3 regions of the Rhodococcus baikonurensis genome follow, and region 2 is predicted to be linked to each of the others. Evidence: riboswitches for the same ligand, from Rfam matches in the RefSeq annotation. Region 2 holds a riboswitch; each other region holds the start of a gene.
The links. A riboswitch is a leader RNA that binds a small molecule or an ion and turns the genes downstream of it on or off. The one in region 2 is predicted to bind S-adenosylmethionine.
Positions count from the first base shown of each region.

Region 1 (3,270 bases), on a different contig from region 2:
TGAGCAGCTTGACGTAACTAGAACCGATGGTCTGTACGGTGCCGACCAACCAGTTGACGTTGCCGTCGGCTGCGTCAGGCATTGCCCGGGCGACGAGACCGATGATGACACCGAGTACGAGACCCGCGACGATCTGCGGTCCGAATGCCGTCGCCCAGGACGGAAAACGGGACGTGGACTTTTCCGGCACGCCGGTGGAGGTGGAGCTGGGCATGACTATGCCTTTCGAAAATCATGGGAGCGAAACGCAGCGCGGCACCAGAGGCCGGGCAGATTCGAAGAAATGTTTCCTGGTACGCGTCAGGTCAGAGCGAGCGCGGACACATTGCGCTCGCCTGCAGGCGAAGGTCGACGTAACGCCGACTGGTCAGGAACAACACTGTCCACACACTACTCGCAGCTTCAACTACTCGATCCCGAGGGTGGTCGCGGGAGTTCGCTTCGTGTTCGTCGGGCGTGCCCCGATCAGTCACTGTTGGTCGGTTGACTAGTCTCGACGATCAGTAGGTGCCGCACCGGCGCCTACGCGTCGGCAAGCGGAAGCGAGAGACCGATGAGCGTTCGGAATGCCGAGTACCCGCGTCCGAAGCATTTCCTGGTGCACCTCAGTGACACGCATCTGGTGGCTCAGGGGGAGTTGTACGACGCCGTGGATGCGTCGACGAGATTGCGCGAAGTGCTCAGCGGGATCGTGGCCTCGGGCGCACGCCCGGACGCACTGATATTCACCGGCGACCTGACCGACCAGGGGCACCCCGACGCATACGCGGAATTGAAAGCCATCGTGGAACCTGTGGCGGCCGAGATCGATGCGCAGGTCGTCTGGGCGATGGGCAATCACGACGACCGCCCTACGTTCAGATCGTTGCTGTTGGGCGAGGACGCCACCGATCATCCCGTCGACAACGTCTACGACCTTGACGGACTGCGGGTGATCACCCTGGATTCGTCGGTTCCCGGTCATCACTACGGTGAGATCACGGATCGTCAATTGGATTGGCTACGAGCAGAATTGGCGGTGTCGGCGCCCGACGGAACAATTCTGGCGCTGCATCATCCGCCGGTTCCGTGCATTCAGGATCTCGCCGTTCTGGTGGAGTTGCGCGATCAGTCCCGGTTGTCAGACGTATTGCGTGGCAGCGACGTCCGAGCGATTCTTGCCGGGCACCTGCACTATTCGACGACGGCGACGTTTGCCGGCATTCCGGTATCCGTGGCGTCGTCGACGTGTTACACCCAGGACTTGAACGTGGAAGTCGGTGGGCAGCGTGGTCGTGACGGGGCTCAGGGGTGCAACCTGGTGCACGTGTACGACGAGACAATCGTTCATTCGGTCGTTCCACTCGGTGCGCACGTGACGGTCGGTGAGCCCGTCGACGCGGCCGAGGGTGCCCGCAGGCTCGGCGCTGCCGGTATTCGAATCCGCGAGAGCGAAAAGGCAGGCCGCTCGATCGTCTGAGGTGGCAGGCGGTTTCCGGCACCCCCGCGCAGTTCTGGGCGATTGCCGGGCGGTCGCGTACTCACTACCGTCGAGGTAGGTGCAGAGCTCCAGCAACAAGGACCGGCTAGCTGGACGGCAACCCTTCATGCCGATGGGGTGCCCCGGAATCACACCTGGCGACACGCGCGGTGCGTGTCGCAAGCGGCAGTCGCCACGAGAACCGTCAGCCAGGTGCTGACGGTTTCTGCGGTCGGCACTGTGCGCTCCCGAGTAGTTCTCGAACAGGAGTATGCGCCGATGACCTCCACCCCCTCCTCTCATCTTGCTCCGTTGCATCTCGCCGTAGCGCTGGACGGTGCCGGTTGGCACCCTGCAGCCTGGCGAGAGCCACACTCGCGCCCGAGTGAACTGTTCAGCGCGTCGTATTGGACCGACGTGGTGACGACCGCCGAGCGCGGTCTGCTCGATTTCGTCACCATCGAGGACAGTCTCTCGGTGCCGGCCAACCCACTCGAACCCGTCGACGACGCGGTTGATCGGGTACGTGCTCGGCTCGATGCGCATCTCGTGGCCGCCCGCCTGGCACCGATCACGAGCAACATCGGCTTGATCCCGACCATCACCACCATTCACACCGAGCCGTTCCACGTGTCCAAAGCCGTTGCCACGCTGGATTACACCTCGCGTGGTCGCGCCGGGTGGCAGGTGAAGGTGTCGGTGTCGGAACCCGAGGCAGCACAGTTCGGGCGTCGCGACATCCCGGCCCTCACCGATGCCGACCGTCAGTCGATCGTTTCCGGCGTCCTCCCGGACTTCGTGCGCGACCTGTTCGACGAAGCTGCGGAGGCAGCTGACGTCGTCCGGAGACTCTGGGACAGTTGGGAGGACGACGCCGAGATCCGCGATGTCGAACAGCGTCGATTCCTCGACCGGGACAAGCTGCACTACATCGACTTCGAAGGAAAGTACCTCTCGGTTCGTGGACCGTCGGTTACACCGCGCCCGCCGCAGGGCCATCCCGTCGTCACCGCATTGGCTCATCAGCGGGTCGCATACGAGCTGGCGGCGCGGACGGCCGACCTGGTGTTCGTGACGCCGTTCGACGACGAGCAGGTCACGGCAATCCTGGGTGAAGTGCGAGCCGCCGAAGAACACGTGCAGCGCACCGGCGAAGCGCTTCGGGTCTTCACCGACATCGTCGTCTTCTTCGATACGACCGAAGAAACAGGGAAGGAACGACTCGCTCGCCTCGACGCGCAGGCCGGCGCCGAATACCGTTCGGACGCACTGACCTTCACCGGATCCGCTGCTGAGTTGGCGGATCTCCTGCTCCGGTGGCAGCAGTTGGGAATCGGCGGCTTCCGGTTGCGGCCGGGCGTCCTCGTGGACGACCTCGACGCGATCGCAGGTGAGCTGGTGCCTGAATTGCAGCGGCGCAGCGCATTCCGTACCGAGTATCCGCAGACGAATCTTCGCGGACTACTTGGTCTACCCATCGACGTTCCCAACCGCTACGCCGCCGGTACTCCGGCCGCCTGACAGACGAGGAATACATTTTCATGAGTTCTCAGAAGCGTAAGCAGGTCATCCTCGGCGCCTACCTCGGCGGCGTCAACCATCACACTGCATGGTGGGATCCGCAGGCGGGCAGCCAGATCGAGTTCGATTCCTTCGAACACACTGCTCGAACCGCCGAGCGTGGGAAGTTCGACTTCTTCTTCCTCGCCGAAGGTCTCGCCCTTCGTGAACGTGCGGGACAGATATTCGATCAGGACATCATCGGTAGGCCGGACACCTTCACAGTCCTTGCATCGTTGGCGGCAGTAACC
Region 1 is NZ_JBEUOQ010000011.1:9,070-12,339, forward strand. It holds gene ABWI03_RS23210 (dicarboxylate/amino acid:cation symporter) at 1-214, opposite strand, end outside; gene ABWI03_RS23215 (phosphodiesterase) at 554-1,459, shown strand; SAM riboswitch class IV at 1,538-1,651, shown strand; gene ABWI03_RS23220 (LLM class flavin-dependent oxidoreductase) at 1,634-2,980, shown strand; gene ABWI03_RS23225 (NtaA/DmoA family FMN-dependent monooxygenase) at 3,001-3,270, shown strand, end outside.
Region 1: it holds a riboswitch for S-adenosylmethionine, as region 2 does, so the genes downstream of both, ABWI03_RS23220 (LLM class flavin-dependent oxidoreductase) here and ABWI03_RS14690 (bifunctional o-acetylhomoserine/o-acetylserine sulfhydrylase) in region 2, are expected to answer to the same signal.

Region 2 (3,270 bases):
GGTGAAGCGGTGAATCTACTTCGCGGCCATGGCCTTCTGCAGGTTCACGTCGAGTGCGCCGAGGAACTCCTCGGTGGTCAGGTAGCCCTGATCGCCGCCGACCAGCATCGAGAGGTCCTTGGTCATCTGGCCGCTTTCGACGGTCTTGATGACAACGTCTTCGAGCGCCTGCGCGAAGCCGATGACCTCAGGGGTGCTGTCGAGCTTGCCACGATGCTCGAGCCCGCGGGTCCACGCGAAGATGGACGCGATCGGGTTGGTCGAGGTGGGCTTGCCCTGCTGGTGCTGACGGTAGTGACGCGTCACGGTGCCGTGAGCAGCCTCTGCCTCACAGGTCTTTCCGTCCGGTGTCAGCAGAACCGACGTCATGAGGCCGAGCGAGCCGAAGCCCTGGGCCACGGTGTCGGACTGGACGTCGCCGTCGTAGTTCTTGCATGCCCAGACGTAGCCGCCCTCCCACTTGAGTGCGGAAGCGACCATGTCGTCGATGAGGCGGTGCTCGTAGGTCAGACCTGCGGCATCGAACTCAGCCTTGAACTCGGTCTCGTAGACGTGCTGGAAGATGTCCTTGAAGGCACCGTCGTACGCCTTGAGAATGGTGTTCTTGGTGGACAGGTACACCGGGTAGTTCTGCTGCAGTCCGTAGGTGAGCGACGCGCGAGCGAAGTCACGGATGGACGTGGTGAAGTTGTACTGCCCCTGGACGACGCCGCCCTCTTCGGGGAAGTTGACCAGTTCGTGCTCGATCGGTGCGCTGCCGTCCTCAGGCGTGTAGGTGATCATCACCTTGCCGGGGCCGGGGACCTTGAAGTCTGTGGCGCGGTACTGGTCGCCGAATGCGTGACGGCCGATGATGATCGGCTTGGTCCAGCCCGGAACGAGTCGCGGAACGTTGGAGATGATGATCGGTGCGCGGAAGATCGTGCCGCCGAGAATGTTGCGGATCGTTCCGTTCGGGGAACGCCACATCTTCTTGAGACCGAATTCCTCGACACGTGCCTCGTCCGGCGTGATCGTGGCGCATTTGACGCCGACGCCGTGCTTCTGGATCGCGTGCGCTGCGTCGATGGTGACCTGGTCGTCGGTCTCGTCGCGGTACTCGATACCGAGGTCGTAGTACTCGAGGTTCACATCGAGATACGGATGGATCAACTTGTCTTTGATGAACTGCCAGATAATGCGCGTCATCTCATCGCCGTCGAGTTCGACGACGGTGCCCTCAACCTTGATTTTGGACATGGGTGCTTCGCGTCCTCCTAGGAAGTTTCCCTGGTTACACGGTTGCGGTCACACTTTGTGAGTGGGTCCGCGAACGGTTCGATTATCAAACCTAGACGGTGTGGACTGATCTCGGGAGATGAGTCCCAAACAAGACAAGCGTACTGCTAACCCGTGAGGCTGCAACCGGCAGGTCCACCCACCGGTCTCTACTCGCGAGTAACTTTTGCCTGCTAGTGGGCTGCGTCGCTCTGTCTCGCGTGCGGTCGCGGCTCACATTTCGCCCCGTGTCAGGACTGCGCTCACTTCCCGGTAGAATCCGACTTGGTCATGAGTGCCAGCGTCAAGCCCCGGCTCGCTGGACGGCAACCCTCCAACCGCGGTGGGGTGCCCCGGGTGATGACCAGGTTTCCCGACGTGGATCTGCTCACGCAGTTCCACCGCAATTCGGGTGACAAGCGCGGGTCCGACAGGGACGGACCCCAGACCGGGCCGAGCCCCACGGAGGTAACTCAGTATGTGTCGCACTTGTAGATAGACCCCAGCACGGGGCGGCGATCCTTCGCCCCCGTCCGACATCTATCCGTCAGACCACTGGAGTGAACAAATCATGACCGACAACACAGCCGACGCCGCAGCAACTTCTGATCCGACCGCCAACTGGTCGTTCGAGACAAAGCAGGTGCACGCCGGGCAAACAGCGGACACCGCCACCAATGCGCGCGCTCTGCCGATCTACCAGACCACCAGCTACGTCTTCGACAGCACCGATCACGCTGCGGCACTGTTCGGCCTCGCCGAGCCGGGCAACATCTACACGCGGATCATGAATCCCACACAGGACGCCGTCGAGCAGCGCATCGCCGCCCTCGAAGGCGGAGTCGCCGCACTCCTGCTGTCCTCGGGTCAGGCTGCCGAGACCATCGCGATCCTCAACATTGCCGAGGCCGGCGACCACATCGTCTCCAGCCCGTACCTGTACGGCGGCACGTACAACCTCCTGCATTACACGCTTCGCAAGCTGGGCATCGAAGTCACGTTCGTCGAGGATCCCGACGATCTCGAGCAATGGCGCGACGCCATTCGCCCGAACACGAAGGCCTTCTACGGCGAGACGATCGCCAATCCCAAGAACCACATCCTCGATCTCCCAGGAATCTCGTCGTTGGCCCACGAGAACGGTCTCCCGTTGATCGTGGACAACACCGTTGCGACGCCGTACCTGCTCCGCCCACTCGAGCACGGCGCCGACATCGTCGTTCACTCCGCCACCAAATACCTTGGCGGACACGGCACAGCAATCGCCGGCGTCATCGTCGACGGTGGCACCTTCGACTGGACGCAGGGTCGCCACACGAACTTCACGACGCCTGATCCCAGCTACCACGGCGTCACCTTCGCAGACCTCGGCGCGCCGGCATTTGCACTCAAGGCGCGCGTCCAGCTGCTGCGTGATCTCGGCTCCGCCGTGGCGCCCTTCAACGCGTTCCTCATCGCGCAGGGCATCGAAACCTTGAGCCTGCGCATCGAGCGTCACGTGTCCAATGCACAAAAGGTCGCCGAATTCCTCGACGGCCACGGCGAGGTGGCCTCCGTTTCCTACGCGGGACTCCCGTCCTCACCATGGTTCGAACGCGGAAAGCAGCTGACGCCCAAGGGAACCGGCGCCATCGTCACCTTCGAACTGCCCGGCGGTATCGATGCGGGCAAGACGTTCGTCAACGCCCTGACGCTGCACAGCCACGTCGCCAACATCGGTGACGTTCGCTCACTCGTCATCCACCCTGCCTCGACGACGCATTCGCAGCTCACCCCCGAAGAGCAGCTAGCCTCCGGTGTCACACCCGGGCTCGTCCGCCTCGCGGTCGGAATCGAAGGAATCGACGACATCCTCGCCGATCTCACCGTCGGCCTGGCTGCGGTGGCAAACTCGTGACCGTGAACGAATTGGAGCCCAGGATCGACCTCCTCCCCCCGCCCGACGGCCAGGTGGGGTTCGTCGACATCGGTGCCTTGGAACTCGAGAGCGGCGCGGTACTCCCATCGGTTTCG
Region 2 is NZ_JBEUOQ010000005.1:280,141-283,410, forward strand. It holds gene ABWI03_RS14685 (NADP-dependent isocitrate dehydrogenase) at 16-1,239, opposite strand; SAM riboswitch class IV at 1,545-1,685, shown strand; gene ABWI03_RS14690 (bifunctional o-acetylhomoserine/o-acetylserine sulfhydrylase) at 1,829-3,154, shown strand; gene metX (homoserine O-acetyltransferase MetX) at 3,151-3,270, shown strand, end outside.

Region 3 (3,270 bases), on a different contig from region 2:
AGGTTTCCTGGTGCGCCCTCAGCGGCCGGATGGTGACCGGATCCGGTCAACTCGACCGCCACGTGCAGAGAATGCGAAGCGAGTGAAGACATGTGCGACCTCCGAAAATCAGAAAAGTGTGGGATGAGCGAGACGAATCGTCAGCTCGAACACATTCCTGACGAGGTACGGCACAGATCGACATGACGACGGCACCACTGACCGAGAGTGATGCTCACTCTCGAAGGGGTGGCGGGAAAATCCGCTGGTGCCATGGCTGCCATGCTAGTTGTCCATTCGAGTTTTCGGGGACCGAGCTCAGCTCAGACGCACTCGGCTGCGCCGGCGTTGTCGTCGGCAGCTCCGAGGAAGGGGCGGGTCTCGGGCACGGGGTTCCACGCTCCGGCCGTCTTCGCGTACTTCCAATCACGCTGATTCGAAACCAGGATGTTCACGGCGTCGACCAAGCGCGTCACGTCGTCCGAACTGCTACCGAGCCCGAGGCTGGCGCGGACGGCGCCGCCGGAGAGACCGAGGCGCGCGAGAACCGGGTGTGCGCAGAAGCGACCGTCGCGAACTCCGATGCCGTGTTCTGCGGACAGGAATGCGGCGATCTCGCCGGCTTCGAATCCGTCGACGGTGAAGGTGACGATTCCGACGGCGTCCGGTGCGTCGTTCCACAGTCGCACCAACGAGACTCCCTCGATGGCGGATAATCCGTAGGTGAGCTGTGCGGTGAGTGCCTTCTCATGCTCGGCGATGACGTCGAAGTCCAGGGCGTGCAGGGTTTCGCATGCGGTCGCGATTGCTGCCGCACCGAGCACGTTGGGGGAACCGGCCTCATGACGTGCAGGCGCGCAAGCCCATTCGGTGGACTCGACGGTCACCTCACGCACGGCGCCTCCGCCGGCGAGGTACGGCTGAGCTTCGTCGAGCCAGTCACGGCGTCCGACCAGTACGCCGGCGCCGAACGGCGCGTAGAGCTTGTGGCCCGAGAACGCCGCGTAGTCGACGCCGCATTCCTGCAGGTCGATGCGACGGTGGGGAGCCAACTGAGCAGCGTCGACGAGAATACGTGCGCCGCAACGGTGCGCGATGTCGGCCAAGCGTGCAATCGGCAGGATCTCGCCGGTCACGTTGGAGGCGCCGGTGATTGCGAGCAGCGCAGCAGGCTTGGTGCACAGTTCACCGATCAGCCGCTCGATCGTCTCTTCGATGGTGTCTGCAGCGGTGACGATACGAGCGTCGTTCCACGGCAACAGGTTTGCGTGATGCTCGACGTCGAGGACAACGGTGCTGCCGGGGACGCACTGGGCCAGCAAGTTCAGCGAATCAGTGGTGTTCCGCGTGAAGACGACGACCTGATCGTCGGCACAGTTCACGAAACGGGCAACGGATTCACGAGCGTTCTCGTAGGTGAGCGTGGAGATCCGGGACGCGTAGCCGGCACCGCGGTGAACACTGGCGTACGTCGGCAACAACTCGGCGATACGGTCGGTGACCTGGGCCAATGCCGGCGCGCTCGCGGCGTAGTCGAAGTTGGCGTAGGAGCATTCGCCGCCCTGAACCAGCGGAACCTGCAGGTCGGCACCCGAAACCTTGGCGATCGGAGCGGTGCAGCAGGTGTCGGCACTCAATACAGCAGTCATCGAAGACAATCCTCACGTTCAAGGACTCGTTCGTCGGGAGATGGCCCCGGAAGAGTCCGCGCTTGCCGCATTCGTTTTCGAACGCAGCCGGGTCGTCACCCGGAGCACCCCACCGCGGAGGAGGGTTGCCGACCAGCAAGCCGGGGCTGAACACTGGTACTCGTGACCTGGCAACGAGGATGGCAGGAACCTCCCGTGCTTGTCAAGACGAAGCTGGGAAGACCGTCGTCACGGCGCGATCGTCCGACAGGCGAGGTGGAGCGCAAGCCTGGTTTCCGGATCGGCCAGATCCACCGAGAGAAGTCGCTGAATTCGATCGATACGACTCGATACGGTGTTGCGGTGCAAGCCCATTCGAGTGGCGGTATGAGCCAGAGACGATTCTTCGTCGAGGTACGTCGAGAGCGTCTCCAGCAACTCCCCACTCGCATCTCGTAGCGGCGCGAGCAGTGCCGCGGCCGCGGGCTGAAACGTGTCGGTTCGCGTCCACGCCAGTAGCAACTGCGCCAACCCCAGCCGGTCCACGTGCAGGAATCGGCCCGTTTGCGACCGGGAACCGGCGAGCCGAGAGGCATCCCCCGCCTCCGACAGAGACGCTCCGATTCCGGCTGGCCCATCGTGCGCGCGTCCCACTCCCACCCATGTCTCCATGGTGGGCCCCAATCGGGCTTGACCTGCACGAATACTCTCGGCAATCCTGGTGATCGCCTCCGGACGCGGCTCACCTGGCAGAGTCGTCCACGCCGCCCAGCCGTCAGCCTGTTCGACGACAGTGGCGTCGATCCCCTCGGCGGCGAGGGCGTCTGCAACTTCACTGCGCCTGGCGACCAGGTCGACCTCACCCACCGCCAGGACTTTGATGCCGATGTGCCATCCGTCCAGCACCCAACCCGCGTCGAGTGCGCGCCGGAGCAGTCCGGGTGTGGCGTCTGCGGACGTGTCGATCAGTTCACCGAGCAACGCGCTGCGCCGGCGCGCTTCACGCTCGTCGACCATGCGTGCAACGGCCAGGCGGTGCCCGACAGCCAACGAGGCAACGTCGAGAACCACTGAGAGAGAGGCCTCTTCGACGCTCTGTCGCACCGGAAGCAGTACAGCCAGCCAGGGCTCTCTGGCCGCGCCGGACATCACCGGGCACGCGATCAGGACCCCACCGGAGTCCAACTCGACGGTGGTCGGTGCCCCACGACCCGACAAAGTACCCGCGCCTGCTCGATCAGCCTCTGACAAGAGCTCAGCGCCCGTCAGCGGACGTCCGGACGAGTCCAGGAGAATGAACGAACGCTGAAAGGTGTTCAGTAACACCGACAGAAGATTCTCGACGCTTCCGCCGGCTCGTTGGCCCGCGTGTGTCGCCCGCAGTACTGCGTCAGCCATCACCGCACGCGAATTCGAGAGAAGATCACGAAGATCCACGCTGAACTGCCAAGGGTCGGAGACCCCGAGCACCACCAGCCCGAGCCGATCCGCGAGCAACGAGAGACTCACATCCCCGGCCGCAGTGCTGTGAACAGCGACTACCTGGCACCCGGTCGCTGCCGTGCGTCGAAGGAGCGCATCGAATCTCCACTCCCCCACATCGATTCGATCGAGAATCACCAGAACCGATCCCGAACCCGCCGCACCCGACACTGCCTCCGCC
Region 3 is NZ_JBEUOQ010000014.1:26,787-30,056, reverse strand. It holds gene ABWI03_RS26155 (LLM class oxidoreductase) at 1-92, opposite strand, end outside; gene ABWI03_RS26150 (aminotransferase class V-fold PLP-dependent enzyme) at 303-1,628, opposite strand; SAM riboswitch class IV at 1,682-1,796, opposite strand; gene ABWI03_RS26145 (PucR family transcriptional regulator) at 1,857-3,270, opposite strand, start outside.
Region 3: it holds a riboswitch for S-adenosylmethionine, as region 2 does, so the genes downstream of both, ABWI03_RS26150 (aminotransferase class V-fold PLP-dependent enzyme) here and ABWI03_RS14690 (bifunctional o-acetylhomoserine/o-acetylserine sulfhydrylase) in region 2, are expected to answer to the same signal.